4 regions of the Cytobacillus sp. SAFR-174 genome follow, and region 2 is predicted to be linked to each of the others. Evidence: riboswitches for the same ligand, from Rfam matches in the RefSeq annotation. Region 2 holds a riboswitch; each other region holds the start of a gene.
The links. A riboswitch is a leader RNA that binds a small molecule or an ion and turns the genes downstream of it on or off. The one in region 2 is predicted to bind S-adenosylmethionine.
Positions count from the first base shown of each region.

Region 1: another riboswitch for S-adenosylmethionine. It lies ahead of ACTHRG_RS03725 (methionine biosynthesis PLP-dependent protein); the one in region 2 lies ahead of ACTHRG_RS00295 (2,3-diketo-5-methylthiopentyl-1-phosphate enolase).
Region 3: another riboswitch for S-adenosylmethionine. It lies ahead of metK (methionine adenosyltransferase); the one in region 2 lies ahead of ACTHRG_RS00295 (2,3-diketo-5-methylthiopentyl-1-phosphate enolase).
Region 4: another riboswitch for S-adenosylmethionine. It lies ahead of ACTHRG_RS07110 (methionine ABC transporter ATP-binding protein); the one in region 2 lies ahead of ACTHRG_RS00295 (2,3-diketo-5-methylthiopentyl-1-phosphate enolase).

Region 1 covers NZ_JBQCMZ010000002.1:285,668-289,204, forward strand. Annotated here, with positions in the region: gene metC (cystathionine beta-lyase) at 1-581, opposite strand, end outside; gene ACTHRG_RS03725 (methionine biosynthesis PLP-dependent protein) at 578-1,690, opposite strand; SAM riboswitch class I at 1,767-1,882, opposite strand; gene ACTHRG_RS03730 (H-type small acid-soluble spore protein) at 2,083-2,262, opposite strand; gene ACTHRG_RS03735 (hypothetical protein) at 2,427-2,666, shown strand; gene sucA (2-oxoglutarate dehydrogenase E1 component) at 2,981-3,537, shown strand, end outside.
Region 2 covers NZ_JBQCMZ010000001.1:60,756-64,292, reverse strand. Annotated here, with positions in the region: gene ACTHRG_RS00305 (methylthioribulose 1-phosphate dehydratase) at 1-152, opposite strand, end outside; gene ACTHRG_RS00300 (2-hydroxy-3-keto-5-methylthiopentenyl-1-phosphate phosphatase) at 149-811, opposite strand; gene ACTHRG_RS00295 (2,3-diketo-5-methylthiopentyl-1-phosphate enolase) at 804-2,036, opposite strand; SAM riboswitch class I at 2,122-2,225, opposite strand; gene ACTHRG_RS00290 (pyridoxal phosphate-dependent aminotransferase) at 2,313-3,485, opposite strand.
Region 3 covers NZ_JBQCMZ010000031.1:7,475-11,011, forward strand. Annotated here, with positions in the region: gene asnB (asparagine synthase (glutamine-hydrolyzing)) at 1-385, opposite strand, end outside; gene metK (methionine adenosyltransferase) at 678-1,871, opposite strand; SAM riboswitch class I at 2,181-2,296, opposite strand; gene ACTHRG_RS21820 (thiol-disulfide oxidoreductase DCC family protein) at 2,402-2,776, opposite strand; gene pckA (phosphoenolpyruvate carboxykinase (ATP)) at 2,995-3,537, shown strand, end outside.
Region 4 covers NZ_JBQCMZ010000005.1:91,891-95,427, forward strand. Annotated here, with positions in the region: gene pdxR (MocR-like pyridoxine biosynthesis transcription factor PdxR) at 1-714, opposite strand, end outside; gene ACTHRG_RS07105 (DMT family transporter) at 847-1,773, shown strand; SAM riboswitch class I at 1,833-1,932, shown strand; SAM riboswitch class I at 2,034-2,135, shown strand; gene ACTHRG_RS07110 (methionine ABC transporter ATP-binding protein) at 2,294-3,325, shown strand; gene ACTHRG_RS07115 (methionine ABC transporter permease) at 3,315-3,537, shown strand, end outside.

The DNA.
Region 1 (3,537 bases), on a different contig from region 2:
AGCACGATATCCGCCCCTAAAGAGAGCGGTTTTTGAAGGGCAGGGGTCAGGAATGTATTATCCACAAATGTCAGGGCTCCATGCTGTCTTGCAAGTGAACTGATGGCCTGTATATCTGTCACTTTCAGCAGCGGATTGGAAGGAGTCTCTACATAGAAAACTTTCGTGTTTGGACGGATTGCTTCTTTTACTTCCTCTAGATTAGTCATATCAACAAATGTGTGCTCAATGCCAAAACGGGACAGGACTTCTGTTGTCATGCGATAGGTTCCGCCATATACGTCTTCTGTTATGACCACATGATCTCCCTGTGACAAGAGGAGGAATGCTGTAGAAATGGCAGCCATTCCAGAAGAAAAGGCAAACCCTCTAATCCCTTCTTCAAGCTCGGCGATGACTTCCTCAAGTGCTTCCCTTGTTGGATTCAGGCTGCGGCTGTAATCATATTTTCCGAATGCATCTATATCTTTTTGATGGAAAGTGGAGGCATGCTGGATCGGTACACTGACTGCTCCTGTTTCCGGGTCGAACTTTTGATTATTGTGAAGCAATTTCGTTTGAAATGTGTAATTCGTACTCATCGTACTGCCTCCTTTAAAACCTTTGCAAAAGCATGTTCAAGATCCGACTTCAAATCTTCTGCATTTTCGATTCCAACCGAGAAACGCAGAAGCCTGTTACAGACACCGGTTTCAATGCGGATCTCTTCTGGGATGTCCGCATGCGTTTGTGTTGCGGGATATGTTATAAAACTCTCGACTCCGCCAAGGCTTTCAGCAAAGGAGATGAGGGAGAGGCTCTGCAGAAAAGGATTCACCCAGGATTCATCCTGGACCCGGAAAGATATCATTCCTCCTTTGCCTGGATAAAGAACATCCGTTACGGCAGCGTGGTCTGATAAGAAAGCCGCTAATTCCCGGGCATTTTTTTCATGACGTTCCATGCGAAGAGAGAGTGTCTTCATGCCTCTGATCAAAAGCCAGGAATCAAATGGGCTAAGGACTGCACCGGCAGCATTGTGGTTCATGGCAAGATCCTCACATAACTGTTTGCCTTTTGCGACAACTAAACCGGCAAGTACATCATTATGTCCTCCAAGATACTTTGTCGCACTATGGATGACAATATCAGCACCAAGCTTTAGAGGCTGCTGAAGAAGGGGGGTGTAAAATGTGTTATCAACGATCAGGAGAATATTATGCCGTTTCGCGATATCAGCTATTAACTGAATATTTGTCTCTTCCATCAGCGGATTAGTGGGAGTCTCCAGAAAAATAGCTTTCGTATTTTCGGTGATTAATTCTTCAACATTTTCCGGAGTGCTCGTATTCACATATTTGCTCTGCAGTCCCCATTTTTTGAAGCCCTGTTCAAGCAGACGATAGGTTCCGCCGTATAAATCCTTGGAAACAATCCACTCATCACCTGATTTAAAGAGGGAAAGAATCGTAAGGATGGCGGCCATACCAGAACTGCAGGCATAGCCTTGATCGCCTTCTTCCAGATCGGCGATCGCCTTTTCAAGCAGCTGGCGGGTAGGATTGCCTGTTCGGCTATAGTCAAAGCCGGTTGACTGGCCAATGCCTTCATGCCGGTAGGCAGTTGAAAAGTATACAGGCGGATTGACTGCACCTGTTGCTGATTCGCTCCTGTTTCCGATTTGCGCTAATTTGGTGTCAATATTGTACATGCTGGTAAACACTCCTTCATCATAATAAAAAAAAGCCTTCTATAAGAAGAAGACTTTTTAATGTAAACAGCCATTCTTCTTATCTTTCAAGTTTCTAAAAAACTTGCAGGAATTAGCACCTTTTCAATCAAAATACGATTGCTGGTTGCTGAGGCGTCGTCGGGCCTTACCCTCGACCTCTCTGGATAAGAAATCAAATATTAAATTTTCTCTAAACTTTACTACAGTAAACCGTTAATAGTCAACACTTTTTTGAATATTTCATGTTATAAAAAATATACGGCCAGGCATCTTGAGTCCTTCTGCCTTAAAAATCTGTTTTAAGGAGGAATAAGGAGGATCTTGAACCAAAAAAACTTTCCATTACATTCTGGAAAGTTTTGTTAGGGTATTCATTCTTCAATCAAATCGTTAACCGACACATCCATTTCTTTTTCAGAATTTGCTTTAGTGTAAATGCGTGCTGTCTTAGTCTGCTCATCTACATGCTGAATGATGATCGGTATGCCATTTAAAGTAACACTGTGCATTTCAGCAGACTCAGCAATCTCTTTTGCTCTGCCTATATTCATGGAAAAACCTCCTGAATTTGAATAATTTTAATGTGCCTTAAAAAGACACATATTATTCTTTTAAAATTTGCCTGGCATAAACTGTTATAGGTAGACCTCTTTAAAGTTCAGAATATTTCCTTTATAATAATGAGGAAAATAATATTTCTTGGAGGGAAGCTTTTATGCAAGAACATAGTCACTGCCGTCACAGATTTACCGAAACAGATGGGCCAGCCGTTTTCCGGACAATTGATGGCATTGAAGTGAATGTTGCCGGCAGCTTATTCCAAAAATGTACAACATGCGGTCATTTTGATTTTCCCGTGGATACTAGAGAAGCCATTGAATCTTCCCTTAAAGAAAACAGAAAAAATACCAATGAATCGAAACAAATCTATATTAACCTGGTAGAAACTTTTTAAAGCCGAAACTTTTCGGCTTTTTTTATGTTCAGTTATTTCATATTTATAAATGTTTACCTTTTTACAAATCATTTTTTTAGAATAAGTAATTACTAGAAAAAATTTTTTATAGTTTTCCACTATATTCATGTTTTTATCTTTGTACAACTAGATTTTACGTGTTAGAATAGCTGTGGAAACGTTTTATCCTCTGAAAAATATTATTATTCGTAAAAATGAATTGTTAATTTCTTCTAATGATGGGTATTGTACTTTTAGAGAGAAAAAACGTATTGAATTATTCACTTACAAAACAGTTATGGAGGTAATTTTCCATGAAAAAGCCATCGAATGGTGAGGGACCTTTTGAACAGGGATTTCATGGCCCAAACCTTGGCTACGTTATTGAACTTTATGAAAGATATTTAGAGGATCCATCCTCGATTGATCCTGAAATGAAAGAGTACTTTGAAAAAAATGGTTCCCCTTTAACAAGTGAAGGGACGGGACAAATGGCTTCATCAGCAAATCAGCCAATGAATGCCGGACAGCTTGAGAAAACACTTGCTGCTATTCGCCTGGCTGATAATATCCGCACATATGGCCACTTGGCTGCCGATATCTATCCGCTGGGTAACAATAAATCGGAAACTGCTTTATTTGAACTGAGCAAATATGGCTTAACTGAAAATGACTTAAAAGAGATCCCTGCTGGTGTCATTACCAAAGATGCCACATACCCTTTACGCAACGGACTTGAAGCAATTGAATTCCTGAAGAGCGCTTATATGGGACCCATTGCTTTTGAATTCCAGCATATATTTGATGAAAACGAAAAAGACTGGCTTCGCCGTAAAATAGGAGCCAACAGCCATAAGCTGTCAATGCAAAA
Region 2 (3,537 bases):
TTATCCTTACCGCTTGCAGTTACGAGGAATTGAAGCGGGCTTGAGCTGACCTTAATGGCCAGATTTCCGCTCGTTCCCATAAACCAGTCCCTTTCCGCGAGCTCGGCTTTAATATCTGCAAGCTCATTCCATTTTTCCTCAAGTCTGCTCATACTCTCACCTCATTTAAATTTTTTAAGACCTCAATGCAATCATAGAATGTTTCAAAAGCATTATGTTTAAGGTTCATTTCCTTGCTTTTCTCAAGCAGCAAGTCTCTTGCTATGACAAAGTCCGCCTGTTTTGCAGCCTCAAGGTCAGTTACTGAATCTCCGATTACCACTTTAAATGTGTCCTCATCCTCTAATTTCCGCATAATGGAAGGCTTGCAGCAGCCGCAATCATTTTCGCATTTTTCATCACAGCTATGGGGCCATAAGATTTTTATTGTGTCTCCGCTAAAATCTGAACCATTGCAGAACACTGCTTCAAAGGGTCCATACTTATCCAAAACGGGAGCTACAAAAAAGTCTATTCCTCCGCTTACTATATAAAGCGGTATATCTTTTTCTGCCAGATAATCGACAAACGGCTGAAAACCCTCTCTTATCTTTGCATTTTTTAAAATGAAATCAGTAAGATCACTTTTCAGTTTGCTTGGGAGAAGGGAAAACATCTTTCCTACTCCCTCTTTAATAGAAACTTCCTGCTGCAGGACTTGATTTTTTATCCCCTCCCACCCAGAAGGAGCAAAATGTTTCATAATATTGATGATGTTATCTTTTTCGGTAATAGTTCCATCAAAGTCGCAAAATACCGCTATTTTAGCCATTCTTTAAAGCCGCCTTTTTGTATCCCCATAAATCAATCGCTCTTTTTAATTCTGGGAAGTCTGATGGAGCATCGGCTAAAGAGGCTCCCTTTAAAGTTAAATCAATCGCCTGGCGGAATGCCAAACCGCCTCCTCTTGCCCCATCAGGGTGCCCGTGTACGCCGCCTCCGGCATTGATGACACTGTCTATTCCGAAGTCTTCGAATAGCAATGGCACTAAACCCGGATGGATGCCGGCTGAGGGTACCGGAAAAGTTCTTTTGCAAAAATCATTCACAGTCAGGCTATCCGCAATTGATAATGCCTGGGTTTTCTCAAGGGCTACTGACCCATAAGGTGAAGGGAAAAGAGACAAGTCTGCCCCTGCATACCTGAGCAGTTTACCTAAAAGCAAAGGATAGGAGATCCCATAAACACTTGAAGCTGAAAGGGCTCCGCTGACTGCAGGATGTGCCATGATAGACAGTTCAATCTCATCATCTTCCCTCAAAGACTGCAATACATCGAGCCCATAAGAGAATACATTGAAAAGAAGAAGATCAGCTCCAAGACTGGATGCCTTTCTTGCCTTATCTCTTAATTCAAACGACCTGCCTGTTAAATTTACGGCATATAAGGTCCGATGGCCCGTTTCTTCATAAACCTGTCTCAACACCTTTTTTCCTTCCTTTATCCGCGCTTCTAACGGTGTAAGGCTGTTTTCAAATAGTATTTCATCGTCTTTTACAAGGTCTATGCCGCCCATGGCCTGTTCCCGCAGCTGAGAAGTCAAAAAATCCATATCTTTGCCGAGCACTCCTTTGAAGATGCTCATCAGAAGAGGCCTGTCATATACATTCAATTTTTCCCTCAGCCCTTCAATCCCAAAGCGAGGTCCGGGGAAAAAATTTTTCAATTCATTGGAAAACTGCAAATCCAAAAGTTTAATCTTTCCGTCCAGTGACAGTTTCCCAAAGACTGTTGTTAATATTGCCGGTAAATCCGGACTAAAATTTACAGCAGGATAGGCAATCTTGATAATTGCTGCTGTTTCCTTACTTTCTGCATCTTTTGTAAAGGTTTCAACAGAAACGACCCTGCCTTTATGCTTCTTTAGCTGCTGCTTTTCAAGCTCCGGCAGATGGGTCCATGATCCAACTGTTAAACCTAAAGCAATCTCCTCCGCTTTTTTCTCCGGATTATGTTTTTCATCATGTATTAGGTACGCTGCAATAATTTCGCTCATGAATCTTCTTCCTTTCAATATCAAAGAATGAGAAAAATAAAAAACCTCTTCAAATAAGAAGAGGTTAGCATAGCAATCTAACATCTTCTTATCTTTCAGCTATAAGCTGCAAGATTTAGCACCGTGCTTAAGTTTAAGTCGGTTGCCGGGCTTCATAGGGCTAGTCCCTCCGCCTGCTCTTGATAAGAAAACGAAATCTATTATTCAGTTAATTTAGAAATTTAATTAGAATTATGACAGTGCTTAATACTTTTGTCAATTTAATTTTTGAAAAAATTAAAATAGATCTAATTTTTGTATTCGCCTTACCGCTTCTTTAAGTCTTTCTTCAGATGTCAGCAAACCGGCTCTCACAAATCCTTCTCCAAATTGGCCGAACCCATTGCCTGGTGCAACTGCAATATGCGCTTTTTCCAGGAGATACTCAGAAAACTCTTCAGATGTATATGATTCCGGGACCTTAAGCCATGCAAAAAAGGAGCCTTGAGGCGCTTGTACATCCCACCCGATTTCCCTGAGACCGGAAATAAATGCATTTCGTCTGGATTCGTAGATTGAATTCAACTCTTTTACACAATCCTGTGAGCCTGACAGAGCAGATGCCGCAGCTTCCTGAACAGCTCCAAACAAGCTGACGTAAAGATGATCCTGCATCAGGTTCAGTGCTGCAATAACGCTTGCATTTCCAGCCGCAAACCCTACTCTCCAGCCAGCCATATTAAAGGTCTTTGAAAGAGTATAAATTTCAATTCCGACCTCTTTTGCCCCATCTGCCTGAAGAAAACTTACTGGTTTTTTTCCATCAAATCCAATTCCGCCATATGCAAAGTCATGAACGGTGCAAATACCATGCTTTCGGCTCAATTCGACTGTTTCCTGAAAAAAATCAATGTTTGCCACTGCTCCAGTAGGATTATTTGGATAATTAAGAAACATTAATTTGGCTGAATCAAGCTTCTCAGCTGGAAATTCACTGTAAACAGGCAAGAAGTTATTTTCCTCTCTCAGAGGCATTGTTACCATTTTTGCTTTAGCAAGCGCAACTCCTGACCAATAATCAGGATATCCCGGGTCCGGAACCAATACGCTGTCCCCGGGATTTAAAAGGCATTGAGGAATTTCAACAAGCCCTGCTTTGCCTCCAAAAAGGATCGCTATTTCAGTATCTGGGTCCAAATCCACATCATATTCCCTTTTATAAAAGTCAGCTGCTGCCTTTTTTAAATACGGGTAACCCTGAAAAGGAGAATACTTATGGTTTTGAGGGTTTTCGGCTGCACTATGAAGACGCTTGACAATATGCTCCGGGGTAGGCAGATCAGGATTTCCCTGTCCCAGGTTGATGACATCATGACCCTGTTCAAGCTTTTTCCCCACCTTAGCTGTCAAAGAGGCAAAAAACTGTTTTGGCAGACTTTTTAATAGTTCTGATTGCGGATAATTAATCAAATTGTTCACCTGCTTTTAAAAAAATGATTGAAAATATAGTCACAAATGATAT
Region 3 (3,537 bases), on a different contig from region 2:
TGACAAACGCAAACATACCGCGCAATTTTTCAACAGCTTTTTCTTTCATATGGCTGTAAAGGGCAATGATGACTTCTGTATCTGAGCTTGTTTCAAAGCTTAAGCCCGCTTTGAGAAGTTCTTCACGAAGTTCCACATAATTATAGATTTCACCATTAAAGATGATCCAATAACGTTCATTCTCGTAAGTCAGCGGCTGGTGTCCGCTTTCAATATCAATAATGCTCAGCCGGCGGAAGCCAAATTGAATATGATCATCAAAATAGTATCCTGAGTCATCCGGACCCCGGTGAGTAATGATATCATTCATATTTTGGAATTGTTCTTTATCTGCGTCACGGTAATTTTGTGCTTTTTCATGTACACAACCAATAAAACCACACATTATGTACGTCACCTACTCCATTCTATTCTCAATATTTAGATATAGCCTCATGCGGCTCCTTTGTCTTAGAAAACATACCCTATAATACTACCACTAATCGCTAATAATTAGCACGCAGAATATAAAATGTTTCTGTACGGAAAATTAAGCCATTATCCGAAGTTTATACGATACCATAAAATTATAAACGACTATAGAGCATAAAGACCGAAAAGTGAATTACACCCTATATGTATTATGACGCAAAAAAGAAAGCGGGAGTTACACTGTAAATGCAACTCCCGCTTTTCTATTACGCTTCAGAACGAAGAATTTCTGCCTTGTCAGTACGCTCCCAAGGAAGGTCAACATCTGTACGTCCGAAATGTCCGTAAGCAGCTGTCTGCTTGTAAATTGGGCGGCGAAGGCCAAGCATGTTAATAATTCCTGCAGGACGAAGATCAAAATGCTTTCTTACTAAATCAACTAATACATCTTCATCCACTTTGCCAGTTCCAAATGTATCAACAGAGATTGAAACAGGCTGTGCCACACCGATTGCATAAGCAAGCTGAACTTCAACTTTTTCTGCCAAACCGGCTGCTACAAGGTTCTTCGCTACATAACGTGCAGCATATGCAGCTGAGCGGTCAACCTTTGTAGGATCCTTACCGGAGAACGCGCCGCCGCCATGGCGTGCATATCCGCCGTAGGTATCAACAATGATTTTGCGTCCAGTCAGACCAGCATCCCCTTGTGGTCCGCCGATAACAAAACGTCCAGTCGGGTTGATGAAGTACTTTGTATTCTCATCGATTAGTTCTTTCGGAACAACCGGGTTAATAACATGTTCCTTCAGGTTGCGCTGGATTTGCTCCAGGCTGATTTCAGGGTGATGCTGAGTAGAAATAACGATTGTGTCAATACGGACAGGCTTGTCATTTTCATCATACTCAACGGTTACCTGAGTTTTTCCATCCGGACGAAGGTAAGGAAGGATCTCTTCTTTACGAACTTCAGTCAGGCGGCGGGAAAGCTTATGTGCCAAAGAAATCGGAAGAGGCATAAGCTCCTTCGTTTCGTTGCAGGCAAAACCGAACATTAAGCCCTGGTCTCCTGCACCGATTGCTTCAATTTCCTGATCGCTCATTTGCCCTTCGCGTGCTTCAAGTGCCTGGTCAACACCCATTGCGATATCTGCAGACTGCTCATCAATGGAAGTTAAAACTGCACATGTTTCAGAATCGAAACCATATTTAGCACGGGTATAACCGATTTCTTTTACCGTTTCACGAACGATTTTTGGAATATCTACGTATGTAGATGTTGTGATTTCACCTGCAACTAATACAAGTCCAGTTGTTACAGAAGTCTCTGCAGCAACACGGGCATTCGCATCTTTAGCTAAAATCGCATCTAAGATTGCATCAGAAATTTGGTCACAGATTTTATCCGGATGACCTTCAGTAACTGATTCAGAAGTAAACAAACGACGTTTTGTTGACATCTGGCTTCCTCCTTATAAATAGAAAATTGAGCGAGAAATAAGAAATGGGGAAGCGGAAAAATAATTTTTCCCTGTCATTTCATGGATCTCTGTTTGATACGGAACTCATTCCCTTAGTAGTATGAAATAAACATGGAGTTTTTATTAGAAAAATAGACAGCGCCGGCAAGAATGCCAGGTATCCATTATTCATAATCATGCCAAAAACTCACATAAATAGTACATTCCAAAAGCCGTTCATTTCATTGCAATATAAAAAACCTTCTCATTTAGTGAAAAGGTTGAAAGCAAATCGATTCGCGCCTTTCACTCTTATCGTTCAAGGAATTACGTCCTTGCGTCAGGTTAGCACCTTTGCTGATTATTGCCTTTAGCAGGTTGCTGGGTTTCATAGGGCCTGTCCCTCCACCAGCTCGGGATAAGAGAGTATCCGTTCAAGGTTGAATCATACCGTATTTTATCGAACCATGTCAACAGATTCTCATTATTTTTCACCGTTAAATTTCAGCTTCAAAATGTAAGCTTCCCCTTTACAGGGAACAGCTTCCATCGCCACACTTTTTCTTTAGAAATTTTTGCCTGTTTTTCGCAATCCATTTGTAGGCAGGATCGCCCAGAAGTTCAGTGAAAGGTAAATATAAAAAGGTGCTGATCAAAAAGGATGCAGGAAAGAGGAGCAGCAGTCTCCGTACTGCAGAGTACCCCTTTTTCACACTGCCCGAGGGGGTAATAAGATGAAGCTCTTTGCGCAAATCTTGTCTGGAGAATGATAAAGAACCCGGCATTTTCTCATATTCCTGCAGAGAAATCCATTCCACTTTATCCAGCCAATCGAGCTTTTTAAATATTCTCTTTGTTTCCTTGCATAACGAGCAAGTTCCATCATATAGGGCAATTGTCTTCATTTTAGATCAGTCCCATGGTAAAATTAACACTTTCTTCTATAATAGCATATATCGGTTATAAGGCGATCAAAGGAGATTACCTGTCCAATTGTGACAATTTAATAACAGAGACAAAAAAGTTTCGTAATAGTATAGACTAATCATTTCAATGTGTTATACTAATTTCGAGATGTAATCACTTTCATAAAAAAATCGGGAAAAAGGAAGGTATTCATCAGATGAACTCTGTAAGCATATCAAACGAATTGAGTGAATTATTAAATGGCAGCAACATTCAAGTGCAATTATCCGTTCCTCAGCTTGTGGAAAAAGTTTTAAACCGCAATGAAGGGTCCCTTACTTCCACTGGTGCTGTACGCGCTACTACAGGAAAGTATACAGGGCGTTCCCCTAAAGATAAATACATTGTTGAAGAAGCATCAAATAAAGATAAAATGGACTGGGGCAGCGTAAACCAGCCCATCTCTGAAGAAGCATTCTCCAATCTTTATAATAAAGTAATCAATTACTTAAAAGAAAAAGAAGAAGTATTTGTTTTCAAAGGCTTTGCAGGTGCTGATAAAAAACACCGCATGCCTATCCAGGTGATCAATGAATATGCCTGGCATAACCTTTTTGCACACCAGTTATTCATTCGCCCGGCAGAAGACGAGCTATTGGATCATCAGGCAGAGTTCACAGTCATATCTGCTCCAAACTTCAAAGCAGACCCTGCTGTTGACGGCACAAAGTCCGAAACATTCATTATCATCTCATTCGAG
Region 4 (3,537 bases), on a different contig from region 2:
GATGCTTTTAGTGATAATTCCCTCCTTATCCATTGGCAGCCCCTTTAAATTCATGCCTGAAGACCGGAAAAGCTGTAAAGAATATAGGTAAGAGGGCTTTTCCAGAAATACGGGTGCCCCTCTTTGCACAAGTCCGAGTGAAACAAGCTGCAGTGCCTGCAGCCCTCCCGAAACAATAAGTATGGAGGAAGGAGAAGTGAAGATTCCGGATGTTGCCAAATACTCACTTACTGCCTGTCTTAATGGGAAATACCCCTTTGGTTCCTCATAACCGAGCTCACTCAATTCATCAGCAGCTTCCTTTAGAACTTTCTGCATTGTTTGTACAGGGAAAATTTCTGGGGAAAGCTCTCCTTTGCTGAGCTGTATAAAAGCGGGGTCCATTTCTAAGTCATTAATTTCCTGAACGATTTTTTCGCTGGCCCTGTGTATCCCTGTATCGATATACTCGCTCCAGCTGGCAGACTGCCTTGAAGCGAGCAGAGTCCATGTATTATTAATAACCTTAGTGCCAACCCCCGTTTTCCCCTCTATTAATCCATCTGCTGCAAGTTCTTCCAGAGCAGTGATAATAGTGCTTCGGTTTACTCCAAACTCTTCAGCCAGTTTCCGCTGGCTTGGAATTTTACTTCCGATTGGCCATTCGCCTTTGGAAATCTTTCCTTTAATCGTTTCCATAACTTGCTGATATTTTGGCAATTGTGCTGTATCCATCCATATAACCGCCTTTATAAAAATTGGCTGGCAAAATTCTTTTCTAATTGGTTGAGGACATTGTATCAGTTATTGCTTATCCTGAAAAGCAGCATAGATAATGGCTGGGAAATGCTGATAAGGGGGATGAAGTTGGCAAATAAAAAATTTATGATTATCGCGGCGCATAGTTCTATTATCATTCTCTGGGCATCCGCATTCCCGGGAATCCGGGCTGGGCTGGAATCATACTCCCCGGAACACCTTGCCCTTTTCAGGCTTTTAATTGGCTCCGCTGCACTTGGTGCCCTCGCACTGGTGACGAAGATGCGCCTTCCGGATATAAGGGATCTTCCTGCCATTTTTATGCTGGGATTCCTTGGTTTTACGGTTTATCATACAGCACTGAATATGGGTGAAAAAACAGTAAGCGCCGGGCCGGCAAGCTTGATTGTATCAATGACTCCAATCTTTTCGGCTGCATTGGCTGCTTTATTTTTAAGCGAAAGGTTTGGAAGAGCAAGGTGGACGGGTTCCGCTGTCAGCTTTGCGGGTGCCGCACTAATTTCGCTTGGTACAGGAGGCGGGTTTGAAATCCAAACCGGTATTTTATTCGTCCTCCTTGCTTCCATTTCAGAAAGCATCTATTTCGTATTTCAGACTAAATATTTTAATAAATACGGATTTTTGTCATTTACATCGTATACGGTATGGGCAGGGACTGCTTTTATGCTGGTTTATCTTCCCGGGCTCGGAAATGAGATCTTTCATGCTTCGGCTGAATCCACTTTAAGTGTCCTCTATTTGGGGATTTTTCCGACGGTAATTCCATATATTGCCCTGGCTTTTCTTGCATCCATAGGGGGAGCGTCTGAAGCGGTGAGTTCTCTATATCTGACTCCAGTAATGGCGTTTGTCATTGCGTGGGTTTGGCTGGGGGAGGTGCCGGCTATGTTATCCATTGTGGGTGGGATGATCGCTCTAGCAGGTGTGGTGATTATTCACCGAAAAGATGGCTCTAAAAATTTACAGAAATTTATGAAAATGGATCAAGTGAAAATATTTAAAAAATATGATTGACATCCTTTTCTTTAAGATGGTAAAGTAATAAACATATTAACAACCGCATAATAAAAATCTTCTTATCAAGAGAGGTTGAGGGACTGGCCCTATGACACCTCGGCAGCGGACAAAAGTGTACCGTGCCAAATCCAGCAAGCATTGCTTGAAAGATAAGAAGAGGACCATTGATAAATGCTGCCCTCTTCTTTCTTTAGAAGAGGGTTTTTGTTTTATGTGGAAAAAATACATCAAGATTCTATTCATAAACATATGAATAATTCTTATCGAGAGAAGCAGAGGGACCTGGCCCAATGAAGCTTCGGCAGCAGGCAGAACGCACCGTGCCAAATCCAGCAGGCAAAAAGCCTGAAAGATAAGGAGAGGATTTCAAAAAACCTCTTCTGGCGGAAGGGGTAAATTTCAGGATATAAATCTTAGTTTTCGCATAGGAATAATTGTTTATAAAGCGGTGACAGGTACCTATACCACATCACGAAAGTGGTATAGGTGCCTGTCACCAACAAAGGAGAGATGCTGCATGATAGAGTTTCAGAATTTAAAGAAGGTCTATGAAAGCGGAGGTCAGCAGGTAGCTGCTCTGGATGGAATAGATTTAAAGATTAATAAGGGTGAGATTTTCGGGGTGATCGGCTTCAGTGGTGCGGGAAAGAGTTCTTTGATCCGCTGTGTCAATTGGCTGGAGAAGCCGACTTCAGGAAAGGTCATTGTAAGTGGCCATGATCTGACGGCTTTATCAGTAAAAGAAATTCGCGAAGTGAAAAGAAACATTGGTATGGTCTTTCAGCATTTTAACCTTTTAAACTCCAAAACCGTGTTTGCGAATGTGGCGATGCCGCTTACACTGGCTAAGATCCCTAAGGATGAAATAAAAAAGCGTGTCCATGAACTATTAGATTTTGTAGGGCTTGCCGATAAGGCGAACAGCTATCCTGATCAGCTATCAGGCGGGCAAAAGCAGCGAATCGGGATTGCAAGGGCGCTGGCGACCCAGCCTTCCATTCTATTATGTGATGAAGCAACGTCAGCTCTGGATCCGCAGACCACCAGCTCGATCCTGCAGCTGCTGAAAAAAATAAATAAAGAATACAACATTACCATTCTGATCATTACTCATGAAATGTCTGTTATCAGGGAGATCTGTGATCGTGTCGCTGTTATCGAGGCAGGGAAAATTATTGAAGAAGGAACCGTCTTCAATGTCTTTTCCTCACCAAAAACTCCAACAGCGAAAAACTTTGTCAGCACGGTTATGAATGATCAAATACCTGACTCCATTAAGCAAGTAATTGAAAAACAGCAGGGGCTTCAAAAGGTATTCAGAATCAACTTTGTCGGAAACTCTGCAGGGCAGCCGCTGCTTTCTCAGGTTGCCAAAAAGTTTAATATCGACTTCAACGTCCTGTTTGGAAATATTACTGAACTGCAGGGAACACCATTTGGCAACCTGATTGTCGAATTCCAAGGTCCGGACAGTGAAATCAAACGTGCTATTCAGTATATCAGCCAGGAAAAAGTTTCAATAAAGGAAGTGACATCACGTGCTAGTTAACCAGGAAAAAATCATCGAAGCCTTAATCGAAACGGTCCAAATGGTGGCATTCTCCTTGCTGTTTTCAGCTTTTATCGGACTGCCGCTCGGCATATTGCTTGTTGTGACAAGGAAAGGGCATCTGCTGGAAAACACCGTTGTTTTTAACATCATAAACAGCATTATTAATATTTTCAGATCAGTCCCCTTCATCATTCTAATGGTAGCCATCA